Regions from separate parts of the Klebsiella planticola genome, predicted to be linked through region 2. Evidence: predicted binding sites of a transcription regulator. Region 2 holds the regulator's gene; the other holds the start of a gene.

Region 1 (10,104 bases), 110 kb from region 2:
CCCATCAGTGCGTTTTCCGCCAGCCAATCAGCCAGGACACCGCGCCAGCGGCCATCAACCAGCCTGGCATCATGCCCCATTCCGGGCGGTGGATAAATAACAGCGTACCACTCAGTAACAGAACCGCGCCTATACCAAACAGATAACGGGACTGCCCCTGACGAACATGTCGCACCTGGAAGTCGCGCACGATGGTATCCACGCTGGTCTGCAGCTGCTTACTCTGCTGCAAAGTCTGGTACACCAGCTCAGGTATCTCCGGCATTCTTTCGATCCAGAACGGCGCTTTTTCTTTAAACGCACGCACCAGCGCCGGAATGCCGACCTGATCTTTAATCCACGACTCAAGGAAAGGTTTCGCCGTTTTCCACAAGTCTAACTGAGGATAGAGCTGGCGGCCTACCCCTTCTACGTAAAGTAATGTCTTCTGCAGCAGCACCAGCTGCGGCTGCACTTCCATATTGAAGCGCCGGGCGGTGTTAAACAGGTTCAGCAGCACATGACCAAACGAGATCTCAGCCAGCGGCTTCTCGAAGATCGGTTCGCAGACGGTGCGAATAGCAAACTCGAACTCTTCAACATTGGTATCCGCAGGAACCCAGCCTGAATCCACGTGCAGCTCGGCGACTTTACGGTAATCACGGTTGAAGAAGGCGATGAAGTTTTCCGCCAGGTAGCGCTTATCTTCTTTGTTCAGCGACCCCACGATACCGCAGTCGATCCCGATGTACTGGGGGTTCTCCGGATGGTCGTAGCTAACAAAAATATTGCCCGGATGCATATCCGCGTGGAAGAAGCTGTCGCGGAACACCTGGGTGAAAAAGACCTGCACGCCGCGTTCCGCCAGCAGCTTCATGTTCGTGCCCTGCGCCTCCAGCGCCTCCACGTCGGAAACCGGAATCCCGTAAATCCGCTCCATCACCATCATGCCTTCGCTGCAGTAATCAGAGTAGACTTCCGGTACATAGAGCATCGGGCTGTCTTCAAAGTTGCGCCGCAGCTGAATGGCGTTGGCCGATTCACGTAGCAGGTTAAGTTCATCCAACAGCGTTTTTTCGTATTCGCGCACCACTTCCTGCGGGCGCAGGCGGCGACCGTCGGGCAGTAAGCGCGGCACCCAGCGCGCGAGACGATAGATAAGTTTCATATCCGCTTTAATCACCGGCACGATGTCCGGGCGGATCACCTTGATAACGACCTCTTTGCCGTTTTCTTTCAGCCGTGCGGTATGGACCTGCGCAATAGAGGCCGATGCCAGCGGTTCAATCGAGAAATCGTCAAACCAGGCCTCTACGGGAAGGCCGCCCATCGCCTGTTCAATCTGCTGTTTCGCCAGCCGACCATCGAAGGGCGCTACGCGATCCTGCAGCAGCGCGAGCTGATCGGCGATTTGCGGCGGGAACAGATCGCGGCGGGTAGAGAGCATCTGACCGAACTTGATCCACACCGGCCCCAGCTCCTGCAGCGCAAGGCGCAGACGTTCGCCGAGGGGTTGGTTTTTATGACGATTCGGCATCCAGAACAGCATCCGCCGCCCGATACGCAGCGGCAGCGTGATACGCATTTTGGGAATGAGCTCATCAAGCCCATAGCTCAAAAAGGTGCGGATAATAAGATACAGGCGCCGTAATTCTCCTGGCGTCATTTGCCCTCCAGCGTTTCCAGCCGTTTTTCCAGTGCGGAAAGCGCGCGTTCCACAGCCGCGGTCTCTTCGCCAAACCAGGCCATTTCCAGCGGCCCCGGCGCCATACGCCACTCTTCGGTCAGCGCCTCAGCGACATAGCGCTGCTGACGCTGAACGCCGTGCAGCAGAAAGCGAGCTCCGGAGCGAAAGACCTTACTGACCCCTTCCGCAACGATATCGCCGGTGTAAGGCGCCAGCAGCTCAGCCGGATCGAATTCCGCCAGGTCACATAGCGCTACCGTGTTCTGCACCACCTGCAGATCGCCCTGCACTTCCAGGTCACCGCTGCGAATAAGCGCCGTGAGCTGTTGACGGTTGCGCAGCTGTGGCAGCACGCTGAGGCGGGTAATGACGGTACAGTCGGCATCGCCTTCCCAGGCCCCCAGCACATCCACCTGACGCTCGCTGAAGACCAGCACAACTGGCGTCGACAGCTCCTTCAGCTCAACGCGCAGCACCTTCCCCAGCAGACGCTGGCGAGCAGGTTTTAACGCTTTGTCGCGCCAGAGAAAGGTATTGAGGGCGGTTTCAATGCCAGCGGTAACCAGTGGTTTGAAAGGCATGCGATCCCTCCTGTCAGAACTTATAACCGCGGTGCAACGCAACGATACCAGCCGTCAGGTTGTAGTAGTCGACGTTTTCGAAACCGGCGTCCTGCATCATGGCTTTCAGGGTGTCCTGATTCGGGTGCATACGAATAGATTCCGCCAGGTAGCGATAGCTTTCACCGTCTTTGGCAACCAGCTCCCCTACGCGCGGCAGCACGTGGAAGGAGTAGGCATCATAGGCTTTGCTGAGCGGTTCAATAATCGGTTTCGAAAACTCGAGTACCAGCAGACGACCGCCCGGCTTCAGGACGCGATACATTGAACGCAGCGCTTTTTCTTTATCGGTGACGTTACGCAGACCGAAGGAAATGGTGATGCAGTCAAACGTATTGTCGGCAAACGGCAGGGCTTCCGCGTTAGCCTGAACGTATTCAACGTTGCCGACGATACCGATGTTGCGCAGCTTTTCGCGGCCCATTTTCAGCATGGAGTCGTTGATATCCGCCAGCATGACGCGCCCCGTTTCACCCACCAGGCGAGAGAACTTCGCCGTCAGGTCGCCGGTGCCGCCGGCCAGGTCCAGAACGGTCTGTCCGCGGCGTACGCCGCTGCAGTCGATGGTGAAACGCTTCCACAAACGATGAATACCGAACGACATCAGATCATTCATAACATCATATTTTGCGGCCACAGAATGGAATACATGTGCCACCATGTCCGCCTTCTGCTCTTTGGCTACGGTCTGAAAACCAAAGTGCGTCGTTTCTTGTGAATCCTCAACCATCTCAATGCCTGCTTATCAAGAAAATGTTCGCCGAGTGTAACAGATTCAGCGCATTTCCCATACGGTTCAACGCGGCGTAGAGGGTTCACCGGACATCGCCTCATCGGCCCGATCGGCGATAAATTCGTTATCTTCCAGCGCGTTTTCGTCTTCTTCAGAACGATATTCGTCATCCTGAGCCGTTGCCTGATCGACTAAATCAGGATTAATCCCGCGCTTCACTTCAACACCAAGACCGCGGAACGCCTCTGCCTGCACCAGCAGATTCCCGCGCCCGGAAGCGAGCTTTTTCATCGCCTGGCGATAGTTATCCTGGGCTTTATCCAGGCTCTGTCCGATGGCGGACATATCATCAACGAACAGGCGCATTTTGTCGTACAGACGACCTGCGCGTTCAGCGATTTTCTGCGCATTGCGGCTTTGATGTTCATAACGCCAGAGATTGGCAATCGTCCGCAGCGCCACCAGCAGCGTCGTCGGGCTGACCAGCATAATATTGTTCTTCAGCGCTTCGCTGATAAGTTCAGGCTGACGGTCGATAGCCAGCAGGAAAGCCGGCTCCACGGGAATAAACATCAGCACATAGTCGAGCGAGCGCAGGCCCGGCAGCTGTTGATAATCTTTACGCCCGAGCAGGCGAATATGGTTCCGCACCGAGGCGATATGCTCCTGCAGCGCCGCCTCGCGGGTGTAGTCATCTTCGGCATTAAAATAGCGCTCGTAGGCCACCAGCGTCATTTTGGCATCAATGACCACGTCTTTCCCCTGCGGCAGGCGGACGATCACATCGGGCTGCATGCGCGAACGCCCTTCTGTTTCGATGCTGACCTGGGTCTGGTATTCATACCCTTCGCGTAGCCCGGAAGCTTCCAGCACGCGGGTTAACACCACCTCTCCCCAGTTACCCTGCGTTTTGTTATCCCCTTTCAACGCCCGGGTCAGGTTCAGCGCCTCCTGCGCCATCTGCGCATTCAGCTGCTGCAGATTGCGGATCTCATGGGCCAACGTATGCCGCTCGCGCGCCTCCTGGCCAAAACTGTCCTGCACCTGGCGGCGGAAACCGTCCAGCTGTTCACGCAGCGGCGTTAGCAGGCCATGTAAACTCTGCCGGTTCTGTTCATCGACGCGCCGGTTGCTGTGTTCGAAAATGCGGTTAGCCAGGTTTTCAAACTGCTCGCTCAGACGCTGTTCGCTGTTCACCATCTGGCGGATTTTATCCTCGGCGTGTATCCGGGTAGATTCAAGGCGGGTGGTGACTTCGCGGAGATCGGCCTCCAGTGAGCTATTGATGTCACGCAGGCTGCGCAGTTCGTTATTCAGCAACTCGCATTCATCGCGCCAGTGGGCCTCTTGCACCAGCTGCTGGCGCGCAGCGCTGAGCTCGATATCCAGTTCACGGCGATCCTCGATAAGGTCGGCGCGAATTTGGTCAGCTTTGGCTTTGGTCGCCAGCCACCCTGCGACCAGCCCTACGGCCAGCGCCACGATGGCACTTATCACAATCGAGATATCCACAACGCCCCCTGCGGCAACAACTTACGGCACAAAAATAGAATTGTGCTGTACAAACGTCCAGTTTAAAAGAGATTTCCTGCGAGGCGCAGCGCAAAAAAGAAAGGCCGGAAGATCCGGCCCTGGGGTGAGAGGCGAGGAATTACAGCAGACGGCGAGCCGCTTCCACCACGATTTTTACCGCGTGGCTTTCGGTTTGCTTCATGGTTTCCGCGTTCGGAATTTCCTGCTGGGTACGGTTGACGATAACCCCGGCGACCATCCCGGCACGCAGCCCCTGGCTGGCACACATGGTCAGCAGGGTCGCAGATTCCATCTCGTAGTTCATGACCCCCATGGACTGCCACTCTTCCATAGAACCTTTAAAACGGCTGACCACGCGACCGGAGAAGGTGTCGTAGCGCTCCTGGCCCGGGTAGAAGGTGTCAGATGATGCGGTAACGCCGATATGGGTGGTCGCACCGATCGATTTTGCCGCTTCAACCAGCGCAGTGGTACAGGCAAAGTCAGCCACGGCCGGGTATTCCATCGGCGCAAAGTGCAGACTCGCGCCATCGAGACGTACCGATGCGGTGGTGACCAGCACGTCGCCGACGTTAATGTGTGGCTGGATAGCCCCGGTGGTGCCGATACGCAGGAAGGTACGAATCCCCAGCTGCGCCAGTTCTTCAACGGCAATCGACGTTGACGGGCCGCCGATACCGGTAGAGCAGACAATGACCGACTTGCCATCCAGTTCGGCACGCCAGGAGGTAAATTCGCGGTGAGATGCCAGCTTGACCGGCTTATCCATCAGCGCGGCGATCTTTTCCACACGCTCCGGATCGCCAGGGACGATAGCCAGCGTAGCCCCTTGTAAATCGTTTTTGGTGAGGCCGAGATGAAAAACATCAGACTTAGACATAAAAAACTCCTCTGTGGGTCGAATTATCAGCAGAAGCAAAACGGTACTTTACAGAAGCTACCCGCTAAATTTTGTGACAAAAATCACCATGAACAAAAAACATTGCAATGATTTTCCATCAAAAAGTGATAAACATCACATTAACAAGTTATATTCATCGTGCCTGAACAAAAGATAGCCTGTTTCAGGCACTGTGCTTTGTTAACGTCCGGTCGATAGCGTCTATAGTTATCGATGCGCTAATAAATAAGGGTACGGAGAATACCATGACCACAACCAAGCAACCTGGCTTTGCGCCTGCAGCCACGCCGCACGCTTCTACCGCCGTTCATACCTCGGAGGAGAGCATCACCACAGGCGAAACGTCGATCCCCACTCAGGGAGAGAACATGCCGGCCTATCATGCTCGTCCGAAGAACGCCGATGGCCTGCTCCCGGTCGTTATCGTTGTTCAGGAAATTTTCGGCGTCCATGAACATATCCGCGACATTTGCCGCCGTCTGGCGCAGGAGGGGTATCTGGCTATCGCACCAGAGCTCTACTTCCGTCAGGGCGATCCGAATGACTATACCGATATCCCCACCCTGTTCCAGGAGCTGGTCAGCAAAGTGCCGGATGCACAGGTGCTGGCGGACCTCGACCATGTCGCCAGCTGGGCCGCACGTCACGGAGGCGATGCTCATCGTCTGCTGATCACCGGCTTCTGCTGGGGGGGACGCATTACCTGGCTTTATGCCGCCCACAACCCGCAGTTGAAAGCCGCCGTCGCCTGGTACGGGAAGCTGGTCGGGCAGAAAACCCTCAACTCAGCGAAATATCCGGTGGATATCGCCGTTGATCTCAACGCGCCGGTGCTGGGGTTGTATGGCGGCAAAGACGCCAGCATTCCGCAGGATACGGTGGAAACCATGCGCCACGCGCTTCGCGCGGCCAACGCCAAAGCAGAGATCATCGTCTACCCGGAAGCCGATCACGCCTTTAACGCCGATTATCGCGCCAGCTATCATGAAGAGTCGGCCAAAGACGGCTGGCAGCGCATGCTGGCGTGGTTTGCACAGTATGGCGGGAAGCGCGCGTAAGCCGCTAGCGGTTGCCGATATGACGGTTAATCATATCGGCGATCGTGCCGTCATTCTTCCATGCCGCCAGGCAACCACAGACAAATTCATAGTGTTGTAGCCGGTTTCGTGGAACGCAAATCGCTTGCTGTATCTGACTAAAGCTATCAGGCAGCAGGCGAAACTGGGGATATTCCCGCGCCACGCTGGCAAGCGGTTGACGGATCCCGGCAACCATCTCCCCTTCCCCGGCGATAAAAGCGCGGATCGCCTCCTGGGAGGTGGCGTATTGACGCATCGTGGCATGCTGTAACGTGCGAATCAGATACAGCTCATAGGCCGCCCCTTTCCCGACGTTAATCGTCACTCCCGGGCGATCCATCTCTTGTACGGAGTGAATATCGCTGTCGTTTCTGACCAGCGCTGAACTTTCAATCGTGACATAGGGCGGGGTGAAGCACAGTTTGTCTTCGCGAGCGGGATCAATCGCCAGGAAAGCAATATCCCACTGGTTCAGCAAAGCCGCATCAACCACTTTTCCGGCCGTCGGCCAGGTCACAAATCGCGCCTCGCAACCGTATTCAGCGGCCAGTTTTTTGGCTAACTCGGCGGTGATGCCACCCGGGGTATTATCCGGCAATAACGTGGCAAGAACCGGGTTCCCCAGATTAATAGCAAAACATAAAGACCGCTGCGGATCGTCAAGTCTGGTCATCATTCTCCCCCGGAAATGTCTGTACGTGCCCTGTGCAGCTAAGCGTAGCCCAGCCGCGAGAACTCCGCAGGTTGCACGGCGCATGGGCCAGCACGGAAGAAAAAAGAGGAGGAGGTCTGGGCCTCCTCCGGGATGGGGGGTAACGGAATTAGGCCTGGCGCAGATTCTGCGCGGCTTTCACCATGTTGGCCAGCGCAGCGCGGGTTTCCGGCCAGCCGCGGGTTTTCAGGCCACAGTCCGGGTTGACCCACAGACGCTCTGCCGGGATACGCTGCGCCGCTTTCGCCAGCAGCGCTTCAATCCATTCCACGCTCGGCACGTTCGGCGAGTGGATGTCATATACGCCCGGTCCGATTTCGTTCGGGTATTCGAACTCTTCAAACGACTCCAGCAGCTCCATGTCAGAACGCGAGGTTTCAATGGTGATCACGTCCGCATCCAGTGCGGCAATGGAATCCATGATGTCGTTGAACTCGCAGTAACACATATGGGTGTGGATCTGGGTATCATCCCGCGCCACCGCGGCATTGATTCGGAAGGCTTCTACGCCCCACTGCAGGTAAGCATCCCAGTCGCTACGCTTAAGCGGCAGGCCTTCACGCAGCGCCGGCTCATCAATCTGGATAATACCGATACCGGCCGCCTCCAGATCCGCCACTTCGTCACGCAGCGCCAGCGCAATCTGCTTAGCGATGGTTTCACGGCTGACATCTTCACGCGGGAAGGACCAGCACAGAATGGTCACCGGGCCGGTGAGCATACCTTTCACCGGTTTGTCGGTCAGCGACTGAGCGAATTTCGCCCACTCAACGGTGATCGCCTCCGGACGGCTGACGTCACCGATCACCACCGGCGGTTTCACGCAGCGGGAGCCGTAGCTCTGGACCCAGCCGTTCTGCGTGAAGATGAAGCCATCGAGGTGCTCGCCGAAGTACTCCACCATGTCGTTACGCTCGGCTTCGCCGTGAACCAGAACATCTAATCCTAAACGTTCCTGCTCAACAATCGCCTGCTTGATGTGCTCCGCAATACCGGTGCGATAGTGGTTCGCATCGAGATTGCCTTTTTTGAAGTCCAGACGCAGGCCACGGATCTCGGTAGTCTGTGGGAAAGAGCCGATGGTCGTGGTCGGCCACGCCGGTAGATTGAAGCGCGTACGCTGTGCCCTGGCACGCTCAGCGTATGGGCTGTTGCGCTGGCTGTCCTGAGCGGTAATGGCCGCCAGACGTTTTTCCACCGCCGCATTATGTACGCGGGACGAGTGACGGCGAGCCTGAATCGGTGCGCTCCATTCAGCCAGTTTTGCGGTCTCGCCGCTGTTCAGCGCATCGCGCAGCAGCGCCAGCTCTTCACATTTTTGCAGGGCGAAGGCGAACCAGCTTTTCACTTCCGCGTCGAGACGGGTTTCCACGCTCAGATCGATCGGGCTGTGCAGCAGGGAGCAGGAAGAAGCGATCCACAGCGCACGCTGGCCGACGAGGTCTTTAATTTGCGCATATTTCTCGGTCAGATCGGCGCGCCAGACGTTGCGCCCGTTGATCAGGCCCGCAGAGAGCAGCCAGTCGGACGGCAGACGCTGATGCAGAGCAGCCACATCATCTTTACCGTGCACCAGGTCAACGTGCAGGCCCTGCACCGGCAGCGCGGTGATGGTGTCGAGGTTCGCGGCGATGCCTTCAAAGTAGGTGGTCAGCAGCAGCTTAAGCTGGCCCGCGAGCGCATCATATGCCGGTTTGAATGCATCCAGCCACGCCTGCGGCAGCTCCAGTACCAGCGCCGGCTCGTCAATCTGCACCCACTCGATGCCGCGTTTTGCCAGCTCTGCCAGCACCTGCTGGTAAACCGGCAGGATATCGTTCAGCAGGCTCAAACGGTCAAACTGTTGGCCTTTGACTTTGCCCAACCACAGATAAGTGACCGGCCCCAGCAGGACCGGTTTAACCTTATGGCCGAGCGCCAGCGCTTCATCCACTTCATCCAGCAGCTGGGTCCAGGTCAGTTTGAACTGCTGCCCTTTTACAAACTCCGGCACCATGTAGTGGTAGTTGGTGTTAAACCATTTGGTCATTTCTGCCGCTGCCGCCGGTTCGCCGGACGGCGCACGGCCGCGACCAATGCGGAACAAGGTATCGATATCAACCGAGCCATCTTTGTTCTGATGACGAGCCGGCACGTTACCCAGTAGCAGGCTGGTGGTCAGAACATGGTCGTACCAGGCGAAATCACCCACCGGCAGCAGGTCAACGCCCGCCTGCTTCTGCTGCTCCCAGTGGCGGGCACGCAGCTCGCGGCCCACCGTCAGCAGTTCTTCGCGGGTCGAGTGACCCGCCCAGTAGCTCTCTTGCGCTTTTTTCAGCTCGCGACGTAGGCCAACGCGAGGGAAACCGAGGGTGTGATTAATAATTGTCATTTTTAAGACCTCATAATTTTTTAATCCGAAGGATTTCGGATTCAGGGAAGGCGGCAAGCTTGATCATCCCCGGGTGCTTACTCATGTAAGTGACCGGGGTGAGCAAGCGCAGCCAACGCGCCATAAATTCGAAAGACACAGGATTTAGCCATCCAGATGTTTACACATCCATAATTGACAGGTACTGTATATTCCTCAAGCGCAAATTATTCATGCCGAAGTGAAGGACTTTCATGATCGAAATTAAACACCTGAAAACGCTACAGGCGTTGCGGAACAGCGGGTCGCTGGCAGGCGCTGCGGCGGCTCTGCATCAAACCCAGTCCGCTCTGTCTCACCAGTTCAGCGATCTGGAACAACGCCTTGGCTTCCGTCTGTTTGTGCGTAAAAGTCAGCCTCTGCGTTTCACCCCGCAGGGGGAGATCCTGCTCCAGCTGGCAAACCAGGTGCTGCCGCAAATCAGCCGCGCGCTGCAGGACTGCCACGAGC
Region 2 (10,104 bases):
ACGATAGATAAACATGATCAAGTCGGCGTCCTGCTCAATGGAGCCAGATTCACGCAGGTCGGAGTTGACCGGGCGCTTATCGGCACGTTGTTCCAGCGAGCGGTTAAGCTGCGACAGCGCCACCACCGGTACCTGAAGCTCTTTCGCCAGCGCTTTTAACGAACGGGAAATTTCCGCAATTTCCAACGTACGATTATCGGAAAGCGACGGTACGCGCATCAGCTGCAGGTAGTCGATCATGATAAGACCGATACCGCCGTGCTCGCGGGCGATACGCCGCGCGCGGGAGCGCACTTCCGTCGGCGTCAGGCCGGAGGAGTCATCGATATAGATATTGCGTTTTTCCAGCAGGATACCCATGGTGCCGGAAATGCGCGCCCAGTCTTCATCGTCCAGCTGGCCGGTACGGATACGGGTTTGGTCGACGCGCGACAGCGAGGCCAGAGAACGCATCATAATCTGTTCTGATGGCATCTCAAGGCTGAAGATAAGCACCGGCTTATCCTGCAACATCGCCGCATTTTCGACGAGGTTCATTGCAAATGTGGTCTTACCCATCGATGGACGCGCGGCGACAATAATCAGATCCGACGGCTGCAGGCCGGCGGTCTTTTTGTTCAGATCGTCATAGCCGGTATTGACCCCGGTGACGCCGTCATGCGGCTGCTGGAACAGCTGCTCGATACGCGCAACGGTCGCATCGAGGACGTCGGCGATATTTTTCGGGCCTTCATCTTTGTTGGCACGGCTTTCCGCAATCTTGAATACCCGGGATTCGGCCAGGTCGAGCAGATCTTCGCTGGTACGCCCCTGCGGGTCGAAACCCGCCTCGGCGATTTCATTGGCCACCGAGATCATCTCACGGACAACGGCGCGTTCACGTACGATATCCGCATAGGCGCTGATGTTCGCCGCACTTGGCGTATTTTTTGAGAGTTCCGCCAGATACGCGAATCCGCCAACGCTGTCCAGCTGCCCCTGACGCTCCAGCGATTCCGCCAGCGTGATCAAGTCGATCGGGCTACCCGTCTCCTGCAGACGGGCCATTTCCACAAAGATATGGCGGTGCGGACGCGTATAAAAATCTTCCGCCACAACGCGCTCGGCGACGTCGTCCCAGCGTTCGTTGTCCAGCATTAAACCGCCCAACACCGACTGTTCCGCTTCAATCGAGTGCGGCGGGACTTTTAACCCGGCGACCTGCGGATCGCGCTCACGGGGTTCAGTCTGCGGTTTGTTGAAGGGTTTATTTCCTGCCATATTGAATACAGATACCGGGATAGAGATGGGGTCGAAATATTAGCACAGGTCTCTGTTTTGACCCACCCAAATGAAACTGGAGATAATCATGGCAACACGAATAGAATTTCATCAACACGGTGGGCCGGATGTACTCAAGGCCGTAGAATTTACCCCTGCGGATCCGCTAGAAAACGAGATCCAGGTAGAGAATAAGGCCATCGGCATTAACTATATCGACACCTATATTCGCAGCGGCCTCTACCCGCCGCCGTCTCTGCCAAGCGGCCTGGGAACCGAAGCCGCGGGCGTGGTGACGAAAGTCGGGCGCAGCGTGCAGCACATTAAAGCTGGCGACCGCGTCGTCTACGCTCAGTCAGCGCTGGGCGCCTACAGTTCAGTCCATAACGTGGTTGCCGATAAGGCCGCTCTTTTGCCGGACGCTATCTCCTTTGAACAGGCTGCCGCATCGTTCCTGAAAGGGCTGACGGTCTATTACCTGCTGCGAAAAACTTACCAAATCAAGCCCGGTGAACCGTTCCTGTTTCATGCGGCGGCCGGTGGCGTCGGGCTGATTGCCTGCCAGTGGGCGAAGGCGCTGGGCGCTAAGTTGATCGGTACCGTCGGCAGCGCGCAAAAAGCGCAGCGGGCAAAGCAGGCCGGCGCCTGGCAGGTCATCAACTATCGCGAAGAGAATATCGTTGAACGCTTGAAAGAGATAACCGAAGGGAAAAAAGTCCACGTGGTCTATGATTCCGTGGGCAAAGATACCTGGGAAGCGTCGCTTGATTGCCTGCAGCGCCGGGGGCTGATGGTCAGCTTCGGTAACTCTTCCGGCCCGGTCACCGGCGTCAACCTGGGGATCCTCAACCAGAAAGGATCGCTGTACGTCACCCGCCCTTCACTGCAAGGCTATATCACCAACCGTCAGGAGCTGGCGGAAGCCAGCGGCGAACTGTTTTCGTTGATTGCCAGCGGCGCGATTAACGTTGACGTGGCGGAGAGCCAGAAATATGCCCTGACCGATGCCCGACGCGCGCATGAAGTACTGGAGAGCCGTGCCACTGAAGGCTCAAGCCTGCTGCTGCCGTAACGGGTGCCCAGGCAAGATTAACGCTGCCAACGCTTCTGTAGCCTGAAGTATGACGGGAGAGCAGAAAAGTTTAGGGCTTCCACCTGGGAAGCCCTTACTTTTTTTAGTTCGGCTGTATGTAGGGTACAGCGCGATGAATTCGTTAACGCGCTAATAGTGACAGATTTAATAAGCAAAACCTACGCTGTTCTATGCAAAATTCTTCAGGTTGTGACCGACCGCTCACTCCCTTAATAACGCCAGCGGTTGTTACTGCGGTAGTCTGTCGTTTTTGGCGTATTTATCGACCGAATCACCCACACGACCGCAATGGCTAACAGCAACCACGGCAGCAGCTTAATCATCATCGCAAACAGCCCGCCGACGAACATCAGCACCGTGGCAACGACAATCGCGGCAAGAATCCCCAGAATCGACACGCCGGTGACCAGCAACATGACAAAAAATCCAATGACAAATAAGAGTTCCAGCATCGTCTTCTCCCCAAAGAAATAATCGAATGACTCTCCAGGTATTACAAGAAACGTGCCAAACTTAATACATTGAATTTAAAGAAAAACGCCCTGACGATTAAATCAGAGCGTGGCGTATTTGACTAAATTTTAGCGCAACATTAACGCTTATCGGCAACCAGCTTCAGCGCATGTTCCAGCACGTTAATATCCGCCCCCGCCTTGTGCGCATTTTCACTCAGATAGCGACGCCACTGCCGCGCGCCTGGGATACCCTGAAACAGGCCCAGCATATGGCGCGTGATATGGCCCAGATAGGTGCCGTTGGACAGCTCACGCTCGATATACGGGTACATCGCGCGCACCACGGCGACCGGGTCGCTATCAGCCCCCTCTACCGCAAAGATCTCCCTGTCGACCGAGGTCAGGAGCCCCGGGTTCTGATAGGCCTCGCGCCCCACCATCACGCCGTCCATATGCTGCAGATGCAATTTCGCCTCTTCCAGCGACTTAATTCCGCCGTTGATCGCCATCGTCAGGTGTGGGAAGTCGCGTTTCAGCTGATAAACGCGCGGATAATCCAGCGGTGGAATTTCACGATTTTCTTTTGGGCTCAGGCCGGAGAGCCAGGCTTTGCGAGCGTGGATGATAAACATCTCGCACTCACCGTTTCCGGAGACGGTATTGATGAAATCACACAGAAATTCATAGCTATCCTGGTCATCGATGCCGATACGGGTTTTTACCGTTACCGGGATGGACACCACGTCGCGCATCGCTTTGATACAGTCAGCTACCAGCTGCGCATTGCCCATCAGGCAGGCGCCGAACATCCCGTTTTGCACGCGGTCGGACGGACAGCCGACGTTGAGGTTGATCTCATCGTAACCGCGCGCCTCCGCCAGTTTCGCACACTGGGCGAGCGCAGCAGGATCGCTGCCGCCCAGCTGCAGAGCCAGCGGATGCTCTTCTTCGCTATAGGCCAGATAGTCGCCTTTGCCATGAATAATCGCTCCGGTCGTCACCATTTCGGTATACAGCAGCGTATGGCGCGACAGCAGGCGCAGGAAATAGCGACAGTGCCGGTCTGTCCAGTCGAGCATCGGCGCGATGGAAAAACGATGGGCGGCAAAAGCGTGAGATGTTGATTCTGGCATCATGGCGATAAACAGGCATCCGGGTAAAAAGGGGCGCTACTATAGCACAAAGATAAATCACAGAGGCATAGCAGCGCGACGGGTGCTGTGCCTCTGCCGGACAGACTAGCGCCTGCGCGGTTTACCATCGTGCGGGCCGAAAAATTGCGGCGGATGATCGACCCAGCGATCCTGACGCGTGGCGGCATATTCCGGGTTCAGCGGATAGTAGATGCGGTTAAATTTCTTGTTCGACTCCCCCACCACTAATAAGCGAACTTCCTGGTCGGTATTATTCAAAAAAGTGTGACACACTCCGGTTCCGGCCGGAAAACCGACGCTGTCGCCCGGCTCAAGCTTCCACAGATAGCCGTTAATCCAGACTTCAGGGTAGCCATCCAGCACATAGATAAACTCCTCCTCATCACTTTCAGCGTGGGGATAAGAGGTGCGGCGGCCCGGGGGCAAACGTTCATGATGAATACCCAGCCGGTTGAGCCTTAACCCCCGTGCCAGCGGCGCGCCGATGGAAAAACGCTCCGGGTTATTGGGATAAGTGGCATCATCTGGACCTTCCAGTTCGCGCCAATGTCGAATGCAATCAGGTCTTTTCATCGTTTTCTCCCGAAAATGAGATGCATCAGGTATAGCACAAGCCGCCGGTTCTCGGCGTTTTGCCTGGATCGTGATAAAGTAACAACTTCAGACTCACGCAACCAGAGGATGCTCATGAATAAGACCACTTCGCAAGAAATGTTAGCGCATGCTGAAAAGCTCTGCGCACAGCGCGGCGTGCGCCTGACTCCGCAGCGCCTGGAAGTGTTGCGTTTGATGAGCCTCCAGCAAGGGGCGATTAGCGCGTATGATCTGCTCGACCTGCTGCGTGAGAAAGAGCCGCAGGCAAAACCGCCGACGGTCTACCGGGCGCTGGAGTTTCTGCTGGAACAGGGGTTCGTGCACAAGGTGGAATCGACCAACAGCTACGTACTGTGCCATCTTTTCGATCAGCCGACCCATAGCTCAGCCATGTTTATCTGCGACCGCTGCGGCGTGGTCACGGAAGAGTGTGCCGAAGGCGTTGAAGACATCATGCATACGCTGGCGGCGAGAATGGGTTTTGCGCTACGCCACAATGTGATTGAGGCGCACGGCCTGTGCGCAGGTTGTGTCGAGGTCGAAGCCTGTAGCACCCCGGGACACTGCCATCACGACCATACCATTCAGATTAAAAAGAAAGCCCGCTGAGGCTATCGCCGCAGCGGGAATCGAGGTTGCCGGTACCTCCGTGTACCATCAGGCAGGCAATAACAAAGGGTTAATTCGTTAACACTCACCGCTACCAGCGGTGATCGTTTTTTCGTTCCCAGTCAGACACTTCTTTCTCCGCCTGATCTTTGGCGTATCCATAACGCTCCTGGATTTTACCGACCAGCTGGTCACGCTTACCCTCAATGACGGTCATATCGTCATCGGTCAGCTTGCCCCATTTCTCTTTCGCTTTACCTTTCAACTGTTTCCAGTTACCGCCGATTTCGTCTTTGTTCATAATTCAATCCTCATCGTTCGGTGAGTTAACAGCCCGCTGTGTGCCGGACATAGTATTAACTATAGATAAGAATTCTGAGTTGAATTTATTATTCGGAATCTTTAACCAATTACATATCAAAAATCACTACGAAAACCAGGTGCCACGCCGCCAGTGTCGCCGCCAGATGACCGCCAGCGACAGACCGCGCAGCGCGAGGAAAACCGCCAGCGCCAGCCATAGCGCGTGGTTGCCGAGGACCGGTAGCGTCAGTAGCGTCAGGGCAAACCCCGCCGCCGCCACCGCCATGCTGTTGCGCATCTCAGCCCCGCGCGTCGCGCCGATGAACATGCCATCCAGCAAATAACACCACACGCCAATCACCGGCAGCACGATCTGCCAGATCAGGTAGCGATCGGCAAGCAGCTGAAGCGAGGGCAGCGAGGTCAACAGGGCGACAATCTGCTGTCCCGCCACGGCATAGGTCGCCGCAAAGGCCAGCGCCACCATTCCCGACTGACGGCAGGCCGCTCGCCAGACCTCAAGCAGCTGGCTACCGTCACGCGCGCCGTAAGCCTGCCCGGAGTGCGCTTCCACGGCATAAGCAAAACCATCCAGGGCATAGGCGGTAAAGGTCAACATGGTCATCAGGAGCGCGTTGACGGCAACGATCTCGCCGCCAAGACGAGCGCCGAAAACGGTCACCGCACCAAAGCAGAGCTGAAGCAGCAGAGAGCGCAGCATGATATCGCGATTGAGCGCCAGCAAGCGGCGCATATCTCCGCGCCACGCGCGCTTGAGCAGGGCAAATGACACACCGCGTAGCGCCAGCACGCGTCTTGCCATCAGCAGCCCGATGATAAAGGTGACATATTCGGCGGTGACCGTCGCCAGCGCGGCACCCTGCACGTTCAGATGCAGGCCCATCACCAGCCACAGATCGAGCACGATATTCAGCAGGTTGCCGACAATCAGCAAAATCACCGGCGCCCGGGCATACTGTACGCCCAACAGCCAACCGAGCAGCACCAGGTTTGCCAGCGATGCCGGCGCGCTCAGCCAGCGGATGTCGAGAAAGCGCCGCGCCTGCTCCAGCACCGCTTCATTGCCGCCAACAATATGCAACGCCAGATCGATAAGCGGGGTTCGGAAAAGCACAATCAGCAGGCCGGCACCTGTTGCCAGCCCCAGCGGCTGCACCAGCGCCCGCGCCAGGCGGAGAGGATCTTTTGCGCCAAAGGCCTGTGCCGTCAGTCCGGTGGTACTCATCCGCAGGAAAAGCAGCAGCATAAAGAGAAAACTGGTGGCCGTCGCGCCGACCGCGACACCGCCGAGGTAAACCGGGCTGTCGAGATGACCAATCACGGCGGTATCCACCAGTCCCAGCAGCGGAACGGTGATATTGGAGAAAATCATGGGTAGCGCCAGGCGCCACAGGGCCTTATCAGCGGCGTTAAAGAACATGAGAAAGAGCCTGACCGGGAGGAGACAGCGCAGCATCATGCATCAGACGATGCTGCGTGGGGAAGGTGTTACAGCCACTCACCGTTACGAATCACGCCAACGGCCAGCCCTTCAATAGTGAAATTTTGCTCGCGTAGATTCACCACGATAGGGGAAAATTCGCTGTTTTCTGGCAGGAGTTCGACGATGTTGCCCTGCTTTTTAAGACGCTTAACGGTGACCTCTTCGTCAATACGCGCCACGACAACCTGGCCGTTGCGTACATCCTGAGTTTTATGGACCGCCAGCAGATCGCCATCGAGAATACCGATATCTTTCATTGACATACCGCTAACCCGCAGCAAAAAGTCGGCATTCGGCTTGAACATCGCCGGATCGACCTGGAAGTGGCCTTCGATATGCTGCTGAGCCAGCAGCGGCTCACCGGCCGCCACGCGTCCAATCAACGGTAGACCTGGTTCTTCTTCCGTCAGCAGGCGAATCCCCCGGGAGGCGCCGGAGATAATCTCGATCGCGCCCTTACGCGCCAGCGCTTTCAGGTGTTCTTCCGCCGCGTTTGGGGAACGGAACCCCAAGCGCTGAGCAATTTCCGCACGCGTCGGCGGCATGCCCGTCTGGCTGATGTGATCCCGAATGAGATCAAACACCTCTTGCTGCCTGGTCGTTAACGCTTTCATCCCGCCCCCTGGGTGTATATACAGTTATGCTGTGAGTATATACAGCTAACGGTGATTTTGGAATCAAATTTCACACAAAAATCAGGAGATTCTTTCCATTTTGCGTCCCCGATAGCCCATGGCGCCAGGGGTGATTGTCGCCGGCCGGGCAAAAGCTCATCGGGTTCGCCCGATCGCCGGGAAGACATCGCAAAGCGGAATATCTCACCACGTGGCCGCTCAGTGATAGCGAGCCCACAGTAAGAGCGCCCAGGTGATCAGCGCGATCGCAATGGCCAGCAGCACCGCCGCAGACCCCATATCTTTCGCCCGACCGGACAGCTCATGATGTTCCGGGCCAATACGGTCCACCACCGCCTCAATCGCGCTATTAAGAATTTCGACTATCATCACTATCAGGACCGAGCCTATCAGCAGCACACGCGTGATGGCGTCGACGTCCAGCCAGCAGGCGATCGCTACAGCAACAATGGCGGCGATGCCTTCTTGACGAAATGCGGCCTCATTTATCCATGCCGCACGGAACCCTTTCCAGGAATAACCTGCCGCTTTAATGATTCGGGTTAACCCAGTGGTATTATTGGCCATCAAAAGAACCTTTTTATGTAAATGACGTCAATGAGTGTACGCGTTTGCCGCGTGGCAACGGAAATTTTGCGCGCTTTCTGTTATTCTTGCCGCGCATTTGCATGATTAACCAGAGGCTTCACATCGTTTATGTCCGGCTGGCAACGAATTTACTATAAATTACTGAATTTACCATTACGGGTGCTGGTAAAAAGCAAGTCTATTCCCGCAGAACCTGCTCAGGAATTAGGGCTGGATACCTCGCGTCCTATCATGTACGTCCTGCCTTATAATTCAAAGGCGGACCTGCTGACCCTGCGCGCTCAGTGCCTGGAGCACGATTTACCCGATCCGCTTGAACCGCTGGAAATCGACGGCGCGCTGCTGCCGCGCTACGTCTTTATCCACGGCGGCCCGCGCGTCTTTACCTACTACGCGCCGAAAGAAGAGTCGATTAAGCTGTTCCACGACTACCTGGATCTGCACCGCAACCATCCTGACCTGGACGTGCAAATGGTGCCGGTGTCGGTGATGTTTGGGCGTGCGCCTGGGCGCGAAAAAGGCGAAGTTAACCCGCCGCTGCGCATGCTGAATGGCATTCAGAAGTTCTTCGCCGTTCTGTGGCTGGGACGCGACAGCTTTGTCCGTTTCTCGCCGCCGGTTTCTCTGCGCAGAATGGCCACCGAACACGGCACCGATAAAATTATCGCCCAGAAGCTGGCCCGCGTCGCGCGTATGCACTTCGCCCGCCAGCGTCTGGCAGCCGTCGGCCCACGTCTGCCGGCGCGTCAGGACCTGTTCAATAAGCTGCTGGCATCCAAAGCCATCGCCCGCGCGGTAGAAGATGAAGCGCGCAGCAAGAAAATCTCCCATGAGAAGGCGCAGCAAAACGCCATCGCGCTGATGGAAGAGATCGCCGCGAACTTCTCTTATGAGATGATTCGCCTGACCGACCGCGTTCTCGGTTTTACCTGGAACCGTCTCTATCAGGGGATCAACGTCCACAACGCCGAGCGCGTACGTCAGTTGGCCCATGAAGGGCACGAGATTGTCTACGTACCGTGCCATCGTAGCCATATGGACTACCTGCTGCTCTCCTACGTGCTGTATCACCAGGGGCTGGTGCCGCCGCATATTGCCGCCGGTATCAACCTGAACTTCTGGCCAGCAGGCCCCATTTTCCGCCGCGGTGGCGCATTCTTTATTCGTCGTACCTTTAAGGGCAATAAGCTCTATTCAACGGTGTTCCGCGAATATCTCGGCGAGTTGTTCAGCCGGGGTTACTCCGTGGAGTACTTCGTTGAAGGGGGCCGCTCGCGTACCGGCCGTCTGCTGGATCCGAAAACCGGTACCCTGTCGATGACCATCCAGGCCATGCTGCGCGGCGGGACCCGACCGATCACGCTGGTGCCTATCTACATCGGTTACGAGCACGTGATGGAAGTGGGCACCTACGCCAAAGAGCTGCGCGGTGCGACGAAAGAAAAAGAGAGTCTGCCGCAGATGCTGCGCGGCCTGAGCAAGCTGCGTAACCTCGGTCAGGGCTATGTTAACTTTGGCGAACCTCTGCCGCTGATGACTTACCTGAACCAGCATGTTCCGGAATGGCGTGAGTCTATCGATCCGATCGAAGCGGTTCGCCCATCGTGGCTGACGCCGACGGTCAACAATATTGCTTCCGACCTGATGGTGCGCATCAACAACGCCGGCGCGGCCAACGCCATGAACCTGTGCTGCACCGCGCTGCTGGCCTCTCGTCAGCGCTCGTTGACCCGCGAACAGCTGACGCAACAGCTGGAGTGCTACCTCGATCTGCTGCGCAACGTACCGTACTCCCCGGATGCGACCACGCCGACGGCCTCCGCCAGCGAGCTGATTGACCACGCGCTGAAGATGAATAAGTTCGAGGTCGAGAAAGATACCATCGGCGATATCATCATTCTGCCGCGCG

What was found. Region 2 encodes LexA, which represses DNA repair genes until DNA is damaged. Its sites were predicted from a motif close to TNCTGTATGTACATACAGNA; they were not measured.
Region 1: a site for LexA is predicted at 4,575-4,594, ahead of rmuC (DNA recombination protein RmuC). Genes of this name have one in related genera too.

What each region holds. Positions count from the first base shown of each region.
Region 1 is NZ_CP026047.1:1,951,669-1,961,772, reverse strand. Features, by position in the region: gene ubiB (ubiquinone biosynthesis regulatory protein kinase UbiB) at 5-1,645, opposite strand; gene ubiJ (ubiquinone biosynthesis protein UbiJ) at 1,642-2,247, opposite strand; gene ubiE (bifunctional demethylmenaquinone methyltransferase/2-methoxy-6-polyprenyl-1,4-benzoquinol methylase UbiE) at 2,261-3,016, opposite strand; gene rmuC (DNA recombination protein RmuC) at 3,083-4,531, opposite strand; gene udp (uridine phosphorylase) at 4,671-5,432, opposite strand; gene MC50_RS09460 (dienelactone hydrolase family protein) at 5,699-6,511, shown strand; gene MC50_RS09455 (transporter substrate-binding domain-containing protein) at 6,516-7,205, opposite strand; gene metE (5-methyltetrahydropteroyltriglutamate--homocysteine S-methyltransferase) at 7,354-9,615, opposite strand; gene metR (HTH-type transcriptional regulator MetR) at 9,849-10,104, shown strand, end outside.
Region 2 is NZ_CP026047.1:2,061,955-2,072,058, reverse strand. Features, by position in the region: gene dnaB (replicative DNA helicase) at 1-1,260, opposite strand, end outside; gene MC50_RS10030 (quinone oxidoreductase) at 1,349-2,332, shown strand; gene pspG (envelope stress response protein PspG) at 2,563-2,805, opposite strand; gene dusA (tRNA dihydrouridine(20/20a) synthase DusA) at 2,946-3,944, opposite strand; gene MC50_RS10015 (cupin domain-containing protein) at 4,047-4,535, opposite strand; gene zur (zinc uptake transcriptional repressor Zur) at 4,650-5,165, shown strand; gene MC50_RS10005 (CsbD family protein) at 5,257-5,466, opposite strand; gene dinF (MATE family efflux transporter DinF) at 5,593-6,909, opposite strand; gene lexA (transcriptional repressor LexA) at 6,978-7,586, opposite strand; gene MC50_RS09985 (diacylglycerol kinase) at 7,806-8,174, opposite strand; gene plsB (glycerol-3-phosphate 1-O-acyltransferase PlsB) at 8,304-10,104, shown strand, end outside.